3 regions of the Peribacillus sp. NPDC096540 genome follow, and region 3 is predicted to be linked to each of the others. Evidence: riboswitches for the same ligand, from Rfam matches in the RefSeq annotation. Region 3 holds a riboswitch; each other region holds the start of a gene.
What was found. A riboswitch is a leader RNA that binds a small molecule or an ion and turns the genes downstream of it on or off. The one in region 3 is predicted to bind preQ1.

Region 1 (4,922 bases), on a different contig from region 3:
ATATATATTAAATGAGAAGAATCAGACATAATCTAATTATAGAATTCTTATAAGCTACCGAGTACAAACGAGGGTGCCCGATTTTAGGACCCCCTCGTTTATTTATTTCTATTCTAAAGTTAATACGATTCGTCCGTTGATTTCGCCCTTTTCCATCATTTGAAACACATCATTGATTTCATCAAGCGTTCTCGTTTCAATATTCGTCCTTACTTTTCCATCAGCCGCAAATTGAACAGCTTCCTGTAAATCTTTTCTTGTACCAACGATTGACCCTTTTACAGTTACCCCATTTAGTACAGTATCAAAAATTGGAATTGGAAGTTCGTCATTCGGCAACCCGACAACGACCAATGTTCCACCCCTTTTAACTGAACTGTAAGCCTGTTCGAAAGCTTTTTTCGTAACCGCTACAGAAATGGCTGCCTGTACTCCACCAACTTTTTCCTTAATGGCTTGGACAGGATCACTCTTAAGACCATTAACCGTGAAATCTGCTCCTAATTCTGTAGCCAGATCAAGCTTATCATCTTGTATATCAACAGCAATGACATTAAAGCCCATAGCTTTCGCGTATTGAAGAGCAACATGACCCAATCCACCAATTCCATAGATTGCTACCCAATCTCCAGGTTTAGCTTCTGACACTTTAAGCGCTTTATAAGTCGTTACACCAGCACAGAAAATCGGTGAAACTTCCGCAAAGTCAAGCCCCTCAGGAACCTTGACCACATATTTAGCTGGCGCTTTGCAATATTCCGCATAACCGCCATCCACAGAATATCCTGCATTCAATTGATCCAGACAAAGCGTTTCCCGTCCAGTCAGACAGTATTCACAATCGCCACATGCCGAGTAAAGCCATGGAATCCCAACGCGGTCACCAACCTTCAATGTAGTAACGCCTTCTGCCACCTTCTCAATAATGCCTACACCCTCATGTCCAGGAATAAGCGGCAACTTCGGTTTTACCGGCCAATCACCATGTACCGCATGTAAATCGGTATGACACACACCACATGCTTTAATTTTCACTAATATCTCACCATATTCTAATTCAGGGATTGGTACATCTTTAATCTCAAGCTCTTGATTAAATTCATTGACGACCGCTGCCTTCATTGTCTTAACGTCTTGTATTTTTTTTGCATCCGCAGTACTTGCCCCTTGTTTTACATTCATGATTCATATTCCTCCCTTTTTTAAGTGGATATTTCTCACTTCCACTTATTTATGATGCAAGTGCCATGCCAGAAGAATAAAGCCCGGACAACAGTCTTTTCACAAAGAAATGCCGAAAAGTCGGCCCACTTTGACAAAAATGCGGCTCAATCTGGACGAAACCTGGTTTGTATATTGCTGACCAAATAGCTCACCCTATAAATAGGAGGTGTCCAAGCATGGACCAATTTGAACAAGCATATGAATCCTACAAACAGCAGGGAACGCCACAAGTAAACCAACATGATACTACTGGAAAAGAAGAAATTATCGCAGTACGAAAAAATGAAGATGACAATATTATTGCCATCAAAACAAACTCGGGGCGGGAGCTTGATTATCCCACCGCTCTTTCGGAAGCTAAGGCAGGCAACCTCGCCAATGTTGATGTCTTCCATAAATATGGCCGTGACATATTGCGGAGTGAGCCCGATGGGGTAAAGGAAAATAACCTGGATGAACTACCGGAGTTCTGACTATTAAAAAAGCTGCCTCACGTATGGGCGTTTTTTTCTGTCAGGGGGGTAAACAAAAAGGAACCAGCATAGTAGCTGGTTCTCCTTAATTCCAGTTAAGCTTACATGCCCATCCTGCTACATGGTCTTTTCGCCTTGAAGATGCGGTACAGCTCTGTTTTAAAATTGCAGAGTTATTTGAAGTATGGTCTACCTAAGATGTCTCTCACCATCATTTTATTTTTCATACCGATAGGATTCAGAGATTTCGAGCAGTTGGCCACAGGATTCCACCACTTCGATGATTTCTATCCAGGACATGTCCAACCCAAGTTCATTAGCATGAGAAATCTTATCCCGTAATTTCCGGATGGCATTCGCATCTTTCTTTCCTTTACTTTTTGAAGGAATTTGGAAGAAGAACCTCAATTCCTGATCTTTATGAATGATATCAAATTTATCACTGATTTGCAGACACTCTATTAAATTGATATCCTCATTTTTATCGATTCTCCTCATATATAATTCGGTAGCCTTTTCTAAACGATCTCCGCTGATCATTGGATACCAACTGTCATCCCCGAATTTATCCATGATGATATCGCTCATCCTCATTTCCAAAAGTGTAATATAGCCAAATATTAGCATTCTGATTGGAGGCTTTTGAAGATCAGCGTGGGTAATCAACTTTTTAATTGAATTATTCTCTAACACGAACACCCTCGTTTTATCCTTAAAAATATGGAGAAGTTGAATCAAAGGGGTTGAATCCGAAACCAATTCTCTTGGTGTAAAAGATTTCAAATACTCCGCAATCCTGCCTTCACCAAGTTCTTGCCTTTCGATATATCCGATAATTTCCCCTTGATCCTCCACAGCCAATATATCGAAATTCTTTTTTTCCAATTCTTTTTGTATCTCCAGTGCTAAATCGTTTTTATGGCAAAACTCAAGCTCTTGGGCGATGCTCTTAACCGTGATATTTTCTTCATAAAGAGTTTTAAGACTGAGATAACTGCTATTGTTTTTTTTATAGCTTTCATTGAACATCTTTTACCCTCCACTTACGAACTTTCTGAACGATTTGCCTATCCGCCATGTTGAACAAACCTCCCCTAATTAGACCGTTAATTTACATCTGCGGTCAACTTTTCAGAAGAAAATGGGAGCAAACCTATTCGGAACAAGTTAAAAGCTTACAACTAAAAACCCTGTAATAAAAAGAGAACAGGTAATGTTTCTCGTTATCAACAAATAAAGTCCACCCAAGTGGACTCATTTCCATTCTATGTGGTTCTTTTCGGTACGATAAATCAAAATCCATCAACTGCCTTACCTACTGCTGCTTCCTCATTCTGCTCTTCTCCCCACCCCTTACAAACATCCACCCAATCCTTTGCTCCTGAATAATCAAATAATTCAGCGAGTTTGAGTTCTATTGCAGAGTTCGCACTTCCGCATGCTGGGAATAATGACTCAAAGCGCTTCATCGACACATCAAGGAAAACATCTAGGTCATTTGCCAACCCAAACGGGCAGACTCCTCCAATGGCATGACCGGTCTGTTCAAGCACATCCTCAGCTGACAACATTCTTGCCTTGAAGCCGAACATCTGGCGAAATTTCTTATTATCCACTTTTGCGTCCCCAGCCGCTACAACCAAAATCGCATTTTCACCTGCCCCCTTAAAGGAAAGAGTCTTAGCAATCCGCGCAGGGGTAACGCCGATGGTTTCTGCTGCCTCAATCACGGTAGCACTCGATGTTTCGAACTCCATTACATCGCCTTCCCGGTCCCATTTTTTAAAATGGCTCTTGACACTCTCGATCGACATATTTTATCCACTCCTTTGAAGTACATGTAAAAATAATATCATCATTTATTGCAATAAATCAAAATCCTTTTAGACATCCACAGCTTGAAAACTCATTATTTTAAAACCATTCTTTACAAATTGACGAAACAAGCTTACATGGGATACTATTAATCTTCGGGCAAAAGCCTAAACGTGGTTCGTAACCATCCCACGATAAAAAACTAGGGAGAGAGTAAAATGAATGTTCGTACACTCGTGATAAGCGGGTTATTGGCCGCCTTATATGTGGTGGTCTCATTGGTGTTTCAACCAATTTCATTTGGAATATATCAATTTCGGGTTCCGGAAATATTGAATCATCTGATTGTATTTAATAAAAAATATATCTACGGTATCGTGGGCGGCGTCTTCATATCGAATCTGCTCTTTTCGCCGATGGTGCCATATGACTTGATATTCGGGGTTGGGCAATCTCTGCTTGCCTTATTGCTTGTCATTTTTGCCTCACGCTTCATAAAGAGCATTAAAGGACGGATGATCGTTACGATTATCTTTTTCACATTCACCATGTTTTTAATTGCAATCGAACTGAACCTTGCCCTGGGTTTTCCATTCTGGTTAAGCTGGATGACCACGGCTGTCGGTGAGTTCATCGTCCTTTTGGTTGGTGCGCCACTTATTTATGGAATGAATAAAAGAATTCAGTTTGAAAAGTGGCTTTAAAGGAATCTTCGCTTCTTGAACCCACTATAATGGAAAAGAGCTATCTGCTTCATGCGGTAGCTCTTTTTTCACCATTGAACATGAAGATGATAAACTATTAGTTAGAATGGTGGTGCCCTTTTGAAAAAAATAATGACCTTAATCGGTCTACTGGTAATAGTAATATTTATCGTTTCCAATGCAGAATTATTCACTATGGTTTGGGAAAGTGATTTGGATTCAGTTATAACCATATTGACAGAAAACCTTTTGCTTACTTTTGTTGTGACATTTGTGTTGATGATTGTCCAAAATTCTTTTACCATTATACCCTTAATTTTACTTCTAACCATCAATGTCACGATATTTGGATTCATCTATGGGTACCTATGGAGTTGGGTTACAAGTGTCGTTGCTTCAGGATTCATTTTTTATGCAGCCAGGCACTGGTTTCAGGCACTCCTCTTAAAGAAAATGGGCCCAAAATGGAAAGAATCCGTTGTAGAGCATGGCTTTATGTACGTGTTTACTGGAAGAATTTTCCCGCTCATACCAACAAGTTTAATCAACTTGGCAGCTGGAGTCAGTTCTGTAACCTTCAAGGACTTTTTATTAGCGACCGCACTCGGCAATTTTATATACTTTTTCTTTCTATCGTTAATCCCTTATGGCCTCCTATCTGTGGAAATGAACCAATATACACTAGCTGTACTCGCCATCCTCTTCT
Region 2 (4,922 bases), on a different contig from region 3:
AGGGTTTAATTTGTTTATTAATATAAAAACGAAGTGCATGTGAAAAGTTTTTTTGTAATAAAAAAAGCAGGTATTTAAAACGAGGCCTGCTTCTTTATGCTTTCCATTGTTTTTCCACTTGATGAAGGGCTTGTTGTAAAATTTCTTCTTGATTAGTACCTGGTTTAGTAAGGACGTTAGTTTGATAGGATTTTCCTTGGAAATCAACTGTTACTGTAACTTTTACCATTATGCATCCTTCCTTTCTTAATTCAGTATTAAATGGGAGTGTTGTACGTACTTCTTTTATTCCCAAAGAAGAAGGTTTTTCAAACATTGTGAAGTTGAAGATTTAATATTCATAATTATCTGATATTTAAAAAGAGATGTCAACACTTTTTGGAGACAGGCCCCATATCCCAGCTAAATAAAGATGACCTGGCTAGTTTGCATGACAGCCAGGTTGTTATTGTAAATTAATTATTCATATTTTAGTTAAAATAATTCCGATTAAGGCTGCAAATACTCCGGCAATTTGATAGGATTTTAGTTTTTCCTTGAATAAATAACATCCTGCGAATACGACAACTAAACAGTTCAGGCTGACGACAGGGAAGATGATGCTTGCGATTCCGGTGTTCAACGCAAAGAAATAACATCCATAGCCTATAGTGCTTAAAAGGCCTACTAAGGAACCGATTCTGACTTCCTGTAGCTTGATTTTTTCCTTTTTAAAGGCCAGAGCCGAAAGAAGATAAAGAGTTCCGCCTCCATACATTGATACCAGGATATCAAGGGAATTTAAATGAAGACGTGTTGATGTCGTCATAAGAATGCCGAGCACACCAAAAGATAAAATGGATAATAATGTGTGCATCATCCAAGGGACATATTGATGGTTACCTTTAGCATTAGGTGTATACTGAATGACTAATGTAGCAAGAAACATGCAGACAATTCCACTCCACTGCAAAGTAGAAATATGTTCGTGAAAAATTAAAGCTGCACAGAGAATGGGGAATATTGCATTCGCTGCGATTAATGGGGATGTCAAGCTTGCCGGCCCTTTTTCAAAGGCGCTTGCCATCTGGATATTACCATTAGCGTTCAGTACCCCAATGGCTCCACCAAGCATGATGGACAGCCAGTTAAACTGTAAACCATCCACAAATACTCCATAAGATATGGCTAAAATAAAAGCTGAAAAATAAAAGAAAAATTGGATATGTACTTTTGAGTAACCCTTTCCGCTACTCCATTTAAAAATGCTGTTATTGATTCCGAAACATAAACTCGTGATGAGGGCTGCAAAAATCCACATTGACGTAATCTCTTCTTTCATATAGGATAAACTTCTTCTACATTTTAAGCTGAATGCATGTAGGAATCAAACCAAATTTAAAAAGTAAGATTGACAGATTAGATATTTTTTTCTATATTTACTATGACAATTTTAAAATATTTCCCGATAAACGGGAGAGGTTCATAGCATCACCCTCTTAAAAAAACTATGGCTTTGATATTTTTCGCGAATCAACCATATCTTTGAGGAGATATGGTTTTTGTTATATAGAGGCCCATTTTATGAATCTCCCTGAAACGTGGAAGAGGAGGACTTTTTATGTCTGGAAGAAAAGAAGAAGAATTAAAAAAAGATATCACACTACTTGGAAATCAAGGGACAAAATATACATTCGACTATGCGCCTGAAATTTTAGAGTCGTTCGATAACAAGCATCCGAACCGGGATTACTTTGTAAAGTTCAATTGTCCGGAGTTTACAAGCCTATGTCCAATTACTGGCCAGCCGGATTTTGCGACCATTTACATCAGCTATATTCCTAGTGTGAAGATGGTCGAAAGCAAGTCTTTGAAACTCTATTTGTTCAGCTTCCGCAATCATGGTGATTTCCATGAAGATTGCATGAACATCATCATGAACGATTTAATCGAGTTGATGGATCCGAAATATATTGAAGTCTGGGGCAAGTTCACACCTAGGGGCGGAATTTCTATTGATCCATACACAAACTACGGTAAACCAGGGACGAAGTTTGAGGAAATGGCGAATTTTCGCTTGATGAATCACGACTTGTATCCTGAAACTGTAGATAATCGCTAAACATTAGAGGAGCCTCTAATGTGGTTGGAGCCCCTAGTCATCTTTCGAAAATGACTGTTACGAAGCCTATGCCTGGCAGTTGCAATGTACCTACCACCGAATGCAGAAGAAGAGGTTCTTCATTCTGTAATCAGAGCTCAGTAAGAAAGGGGCTCTTATGCAGTTATTGACAGGTACTAGGTTAGGGGAAAGCTCCACAGAAAAACACAGCTGCAAGGATGAAACCTATCGAGTGATTCCATGGATTCACTGATCCTAAAATATTTAATTTAACCCGTCAAAACAGAATCTAGGTATTTTGTTTTGACGTTTTTTTTTGAAAATGAACCGTTTAAAATGTGAAAAGTGCTACAAAGAAGAGGGATTATTATACGTTTTTCTGCATTCTCATTCAATAATTTTATCAATTTTGTCTTTATCAAAAATACAAGTGTCCTTGTATAACGGAATTAACTCTTGATTGTTTTGTCAAAACACGTAATAATAGGGAGAGTTGATTTTGACAGAATATTTTTGAAAATAGGGGATGTCGGGATGAAAGTTGCTAAGTTTGGCGGGAGTTCACTTGCGTCAGGTGAACAGTTAAAAAAGGTATTCGAAATTGTGGTTTCTGATCCTGAGAGGAAGATTGTTGTTGTTTCGGCTCCAGGAAAACGCAATTCCGATGATATAAAGGTGACGGATTTATTGATCGAAGTTGCTGAACAGCAGCTTCGCGGGGAGAACGGCCAGCTCTTGATAGAAGATGTGGTCACTCGATATGCAAGTATTGCTGAAGAATTAGATATTTCAGAGGATATCATTAAAGAGATTCGTGAAGATTTGCACACGTTGTTACGTGCGGATCAAAATAATCCGAAGCGTTATTTGGATGCATTAAAGGCAAGCGGTGAAGATAATAATGCGAAGCTGGTTGCAGCTTATTTTCAAAGCCGTGGAGTAGAGGCGCAGTATATGGATCCTAGGAAGGCTGGCTTGATCGTAAGAGATGTAGATGGATATACTCAAGTGCTTCCCGAATCATATGATCGGTTATATGCTCTACGTGATGAGCCGGGAATTGTAATATTCCCAGGTTTTTTCGGTTACACGTTAGATGGCGATGTTTTAACGTTTTCAAGGAGTGGTTCGGATATTACAGGTTCGATTCTTGCCAATGGGGTTAAGGCCGAATTGTATGAGAATTTTACAGATGTGGATGCCGTTTTCGCCGTGAATCCAAACGTGGTTTCCAATCCAAAGGGGATCCGAGAGTTAACGTATCGTGAAATGCGTGAGCTTTCTTATGCTGGTTTCTCGGTGTTCCATGATGAGGCGTTAATTCCTGCATTTCGTGCCGGAATTCCGGTTCATATCCAAAACACAAACAACCCCAATGCTCAGGGGACGCGTATTGTGAGCACGCGAGATAATACGAATGGCCCGGTTATTGGGATTGCGAGTGACAAAGGGTTTTGCAGTATTTACATTAGCAAATACTTGATGAACCGTGAAGTCGGATTTGGACGCAAACTGCTTCATATTCTTGAAGATTTCGGGGTTTCTTATGAGCATATTCCATCCGGTATAGATGATGTGACGCTTATACTAAGACAGGATCAAATGACAGAGGAAGCTGAGGCGAAGATCGTTTCGCGCATTAAGAAGGAGCTTCATGCTGATGAAGTGATTGTGGAACATAACCTTGCATTAATTATGGTTGTCGGTGAAGGAATGCGTCATAATGTTGGTACAACTGCAAGAGCATCAAAAGCGCTGGCTGAAGCTAAGGTCAACATCGAAATGATCAACCAAGGTTCTTCTGAGGTGAGCATGATGTTTGGTGTGAAAGTTCATAGTGAAGAGACGGCAATTCAGGCTTTATATCACGAGTTTTTTTGAGAATGAGATTTTAGAAACCTCCTTGAAAAGGGAGGTTTCAGTTTGTAGACAAAAGGGGTTCGGAATTAAAACATTCCGAACCCCTTTTGAAATTTCCTTTGAATTTTGCTCAATAATAAGGAAATGGGTCTCTACGAGCCCACTATGTTAGTCCATTTTTGGACCTTGCCATGTCCAATTGGCCATCTTCTTTAAATTCATGGCAGCGAAAGTGAGCATCGCCTGCATCGAAAAAAGACTGTAGGCAAAAGAGGTTCTATCTAAATTTTATAACAAATTTGATTGGAGCGGAAGGTGCGAGACTCCTGCGGGAAAAGCGCGTCTGGGGAGACCCCGCAGGCGCAAGCCGAGGAGGCTCCCGGACCGCCCGCGGAAAGCGAGTGCCTGGAGTGGAAATCAACGTTCAAATTGTACAAGCCATAAAAAAACTGTAGGCAAACTCGATTTTCATCGAGTTTGTCTACAGTCTGAAACCTCCTTGAAGAGGGAGGTTTTTTTACTGTTAATCAAAAATTCTCGCCAACATATTTACGCTCCCATCTTACTGACTTCAAATTTCGGCTTTAAAGAAGATTTTAATAAGCGAGTCTGTAAGGAAGAAGTTTTAGGTCTTCAGATTCGAGAATTTTTTGTACACTACTTCAATAATCTAACTATAGAAGGTCTTATTAGGATGACTTTGAATAGCGATTTGAGATCTTAACGAGAGATGTGTGGAAGATGGATTTTCAATTTTATATCCCAAATAAGCAAAACCAGTGAGGTTATTTCATTAAACCCTTTATTTCCTCCCATAATTTAGGCATGATGAAGGGAGAGGAAACGAAAGAGGGCTGACGATATGGGTGTGTGGTTAATAAATCTACGAATTGTTATGTTCTTGATGATTAGCTTTTTCTATTACTGGAGAATCCCTGATTCTGATGTGTTTTTTAAAGGG
Region 3 (4,922 bases):
CAATAGCTTGGTTGATTTTTATACTATTGGTAGTGATATAGTTTAAGTCATTTTTAATATGCTGTACTTTTGTACCCATAGTCCCGACTGAATTATTAATTGTCTCAAAGGTTTGGCCGGTGAGGGTAATTTGTCTCGTGCCTTCATCTACCTGTGTGTAGCCATCTTCTAAAGAGCGGACGACGGTTTTTGAACCAGTTTGAATAGCTGTGACAATATTTGTGATATCCCCAACTGAATGTGTGACCTCTTCGGCGAGTTTTCGTACTTCTTCTGCGACGACAGCGAAGCCCTTTCCATGTTCGCCGGCGCGTGCAGCTTCTATAGCAGCATTTAAGGCCAATAAATTTGTTTGATTGGAAATATCCTTGATGACCTGTACAAGCTGAGAGATTTCCATTGATTGTGAGTCAAGTCCTTTCACTTGTTCGACGGCATTTTTGACAATCTCATCAATCATTTTCATTTGTTGGACCGAGCTGCGCATTAATATGATTCCTTCCTTGGTCAAGGTTAGAATCTCAGTGGAACTTTGGGAAACTTCTTCCCCGCAAGAATAGGCCTGCTGGATCTTGCTGGTGAACTCTTCCATCATACGGACCATTTCAGTTGCTTGGTTGGCTTGAGACTCTGAGCCTTCCGATAGCTCGAACATGGTAGTCGCAATCTGCCTGCTGCCTTGTAGGACTTCATTTGCTGATTGAGTTAAGTCTTCGCTTTGATTCGAAACGGATTCAGATACGTCCAGCATTTTTTCGAGAGTATCACGAAGGTTTTTCTGCATTTGGTTGGAGGACATCGTTAATTCTCCAATTTCATCATTTGAATTGTGCTTTAAAGGTTCATGGTTCAGCTCACCATTCGCCACAACCTTCATTCTGTCCCTAATTTTAAGGAGAGGTTTTGTAATAATATTGGCTGTTACAAACGCTAGCAGAAGGCCGATAATGACAGCGGCAATGGATATAATGATACTTGTCGTTTTAACTGATTCTCCACTTGCAATGACGATTTCTCCGGAAGCGACAATCGATTTCTCGCGTTCGGAAGCTAGCTCCCTGAACCCATCCATCAATTCATTGCTTATTGGTGCAACTTCATTCTTTAGTATTTCTATAGCACGTTCTTCATTTCCTTGATCATATTGTGCAAATACGCGGTCAATAATAGTTGTTCTCCAATCCACGCTTTTCTGAATCAATTCCTTCATTTTGTCAGAATCATTTAAGGCTAAAAGATCCTCCTGAATGACTTTGCTTTCTTCGGTATATTTTAAGAACCTCTCTTTATTACTTTCGTCGCCAAATAGAATATAGCCTCTTGCGAGTGCGCTTCTTTGTGCAAGATTATTGAGTAGTTGTTCTTCATCAATAAGAACCGGCAATTCATTGCTAATAATATCTTTGGAATGTACAAGTGACTTATTGCTACTATAAATATTAAATGCTCCTAAGATGATACACAAAGATATGATGAGTGAAAATGCCCCCAATATCTTTACTTTAATACTTTTCAAGTTAATGAACCCCTTTTACTATATTTTTGTTACCCTTTTTATCGGAAAAATAATAGGATATTTAAGAAGGTAAAGGAAGATATGTTGTATAACAAAGTTTTCCATTCGGTCTTGTAATCAGTTTGATATAAACATCTTGATTTCTTTTCATATTCAAGTTACTATTAATTTGGAAAATTATTATATTCCGCTAGGCGGAAGAGGTTCTAGCTACCCTCTCAAAAAAACTAAGGAGAAACAGTACTCTATTCTTAGGGTACTGTTTTTTTCCGTAAAAAGGAGTTTTATAGAAATGATGAAGAAGGAAAAGGCAGTGGTTGTGTTTAGCGGGGGCCAGGATAGTACGACGTGTTTGTTCTGGGCAATGGAGCGATTTGAGGAAGTAGAAGCGGTTACGTTTGATTATAATCAGCGGCACAGCTTGGAAATCGAATGCGCGCAAAAAATTGCTAAGGAACTGGGCATTACCCATCATATTCTGGATATGTCGCTGTTGAACCAACTAGCGCCGAATGCGTTAACGCGAAGTGAAATCGCAGTTGAGGATGGAGAAGACGGGGAACTGCCGTCAACGTTTGTACCGGGGCGGAATTTGCTGTTCCTTTCGTTTGCGGGGGTATTGGCAAGTCAAATTGGGGCAAAGCATATTGTCACCGGTGTCTGCGAGACGGATTTCAGCGGATATCCAGACTGTCGCGATGTATTCATTAAATCGTTGAACGTGACCTTGAATTTGTCGATGGATCAGTCATTTGTGATTGATACGCCGCTTATGTGGCTGAATAAAGAGGAAACATGGGAGCTTGCGGATCAGCTTGGCGCGTTCGATTTTGTCCGTGAGAAGACTCTGACTTGTTATAACGGGATTATTTCCGACGGCTGTGGTGAGTGTCCGGCATGTAAGCTTCGGAAAAAAGGGCTGGATGACTATGTAAGCAGACGGCAGGTGCTTAAATAATGTACGGTTTTACTATCGTGGATAAGCTTCAAAAAATAGATAAAGATATTCAACGGAATCAATTAAACTACTCAAGCAAGCGGGTCATGGTCAGCAAGGAATTCACCTTTGATGCCGCGCACCACCTTCATGACTATGAAGGCAAATGCAAGAACTTGCATGGCCACACTTATAGGGTTATTTTCGGATTGAGCGGATATACGGATTCACGCGGTTTGATGATAGATTTTGGTGATATCAAAGAAATTTGGAAAAATGAGATTGAAATCTACCTTGATCATCGTTATTTAAATGAAACACTGCCGCTCATGAATACAACAGCTGAAAATATGGTTGTCTGGATTTATGAAAAAATGGCCGAAGCCCTTTTAGCCAAGAATTATGAGGGTGCTAGAGTCGAATTTGTTCGTCTATATGAAACGCCGACGAGTTATGCTGAAGCTAGACGGGAGTGGATGGAAAGTGAGTAAGCTGCCTGTTATGGAAATCTTCGGCCCGACAATCCAAGGGGAGGGTATGGTCATCGGGCAAAAGACCATGTTTGTTCGGACGGCCGGCTGCGATTATTCTTGTGCCTGGTGTGATTCCGCGTTTACTTGGGACGGCACCGGTAAGGAAGATACAGTTCAAATGACTGCTAGAGAAATATGGGATGAGCTGAAGCGAATTGGCGGTAAGGGTTTTTCCTTCGTTACAATATCAGGTGGAAATCCAGCCTTACTGAAAAATCTAGATGGCTTGATAGCGATATTAAAAGAAAACGGAATGGAAATCGGCGTGGAAACACAGGGTAGCCGTTGGCAGGATTGGTTTCTCGATATTGATGAACTGACTATTTCACCTAAGCCGCCGAGTTCTAGGATGAACACGGACTTTGAGGTGCTTGATCAAATAATATCTAATCTTGCCAATCGAAATCCCGATAATCATGTCTCATTGAAGGTTGTAGTCTTTGATGATGAAGATTATCTGTATGCCAAAAACGTACATTTCCGGTACCCGGATATTCCTTTTTATTTGCAGGTAGGCAATGATGACAGCAGGACGGCGGATGATCAGCAGCTGATTAGCGGACTTTTGAAAAAATATGAAGAGCTAATTGATAAAGTAATAGCTGATGATGACCTTAGAAATGTGAAAGTGCTGCCGCAGCTGCATACGTATATATGGGGAAATAAGCGGGGAGTGTAAAGTAGGATAGAAAGAAGCAGTGTGATGTGCAAGATCAATCACACTGCTTTTTTAATGCGGACTATAAACTAAATACCATCAGAACCGATATCACTGTTTATACCTCTTGAATGTGTGTAGCTTTGAAATCCGTTGTGTATTTAAGACCATATCCTAAAAAACGATCCATTCCAATATGAGCCGTCCAAATTAAACCTACCATTAAAATTGTATCCTGGCTTAGAAAAACAGCTAGTAAAATGATGAGTATTGATATTGTATAAGTATGAAACAAGTTATAAACCTTAGCACCAATTTGATTATTAATTAGATAGGCTAACATAGAAATGTCAGGTGTTAAAAGTAATAAAAGGAAAATCCACCAGCTAAATTCATTTATTGAATAGATATAAATTATCGCAATGAGAACCATAAGCCCTTCAGAATGTATTAATTTTTTTACCATATTTAAGCCTCCTACTTTTTATTAACCGTTGGTCAATGATGTGCAAAAAATTATACAATACTCTTTATAATATTTTTAACGTGAAAATTTGCTAAGCTTTTTACATCTTGATATGAAAGTTGTGTATTAATATAAAAAGTTATAAAGCCGTGGAGCGAAAGGAAAATAGACCATATTAATGCGGGGTTTAGTTTATTTTCGGTAAGGTCAGTAAGAGAACTGATTAGTTTTTCATATGTTTTATTAGAATCAATTTGAAGTAAATGTTGAATTTCTTTTTCTTTAGATAAAAACATGATTGCATAATGATTTTGCTGGGTTAACCCAAACTCTATAAAGCATAGTAATATCTTCTCTATTTTTTGAGAAGCCTTATTTTCAGTTATGATGATATCATCTATTTTATTATTCAATAGAGAAAAATCCGTTTTTACCAAACTATAAAAAATTTCAGCCTTATTTTTAAAATGATAATAAATGGCGCCATGACTACAATCTAATGTTTTAGCTAATTGCCTCATTGAAACTTTTGAATACCCAACGGATGCAAAAAGTTTCCGGGCTTCATTCAATACCATATCCTTAGATAATTCTTTTCCTTCTGATTTCCTTGGTGACATAGTATCACCTCCATATTTATTGACCAGTGGTTAATTAAATCATATAGTAGAGTTTTGTAATTGTCAAATACTAGAATTAAATGATTGGACAGGAGCTACTCCAATCAATCTGCCGGCAGCATTCACAGGTAGTAACTAAATTCGAAACACAAGCCAGAAGTCCAATTATTAATAAGTATTTACTGAATTCGT

Region 1: it holds a riboswitch for preQ1, as region 3 does, so the genes downstream of both, ACQKMR_RS21215 (QueT transporter family protein) here and queC (7-cyano-7-deazaguanine synthase QueC) in region 3, are expected to answer to the same signal.
Region 2: it holds a riboswitch for preQ1, as region 3 does, so the genes downstream of both, queF (preQ(1) synthase) here and queC (7-cyano-7-deazaguanine synthase QueC) in region 3, are expected to answer to the same signal.

What each region holds. Positions count from the first base shown of each region.
Region 1 is NZ_JBNNTG010000029.1:10,834-15,755, forward strand. Features, by position in the region: gene ACQKMR_RS21190 (sigma-54-dependent transcriptional regulator) at 1-31, shown strand, start outside; gene adhP (alcohol dehydrogenase AdhP) at 109-1,122, opposite strand; gene ACQKMR_RS21200 (DUF3892 domain-containing protein) at 1,401-1,697, shown strand; gene ACQKMR_RS21205 (hypothetical protein) at 1,914-2,726, opposite strand; gene ACQKMR_RS21210 (YbaK/EbsC family protein) at 2,990-3,511, opposite strand; PreQ1 riboswitch class I at 3,680-3,724, shown strand; gene ACQKMR_RS21215 (QueT transporter family protein) at 3,731-4,216, shown strand; gene ACQKMR_RS21220 (TVP38/TMEM64 family protein) at 4,337-4,922, shown strand, end outside.
Region 2 is NZ_JBNNTG010000006.1:46,426-51,347, forward strand. Features, by position in the region: gene ACQKMR_RS08140 (BA3454 family stress response protein) at 95-229, opposite strand; gene ACQKMR_RS08145 (EamA family transporter) at 464-1,321, opposite strand; PreQ1 riboswitch class I at 1,452-1,497, shown strand; gene queF (preQ(1) synthase) at 1,601-2,101, shown strand; gene ACQKMR_RS08155 (aspartate kinase) at 2,636-3,982, shown strand; gene ACQKMR_RS08160 (sensor histidine kinase) at 4,824-4,922, shown strand, end outside.
Region 3 is NZ_JBNNTG010000005.1:110,075-114,996, forward strand. Features, by position in the region: gene ACQKMR_RS07270 (methyl-accepting chemotaxis protein) at 1-1,516, opposite strand, end outside; PreQ1 riboswitch class I at 1,711-1,753, shown strand; gene queC (7-cyano-7-deazaguanine synthase QueC) at 1,812-2,474, shown strand; gene queD (6-carboxytetrahydropterin synthase QueD) at 2,474-2,944, shown strand; gene queE (7-carboxy-7-deazaguanine synthase QueE) at 2,937-3,665, shown strand; gene ACQKMR_RS07290 (DUF4260 domain-containing protein) at 3,763-4,110, opposite strand; gene ACQKMR_RS07295 (TetR/AcrR family transcriptional regulator) at 4,161-4,730, opposite strand.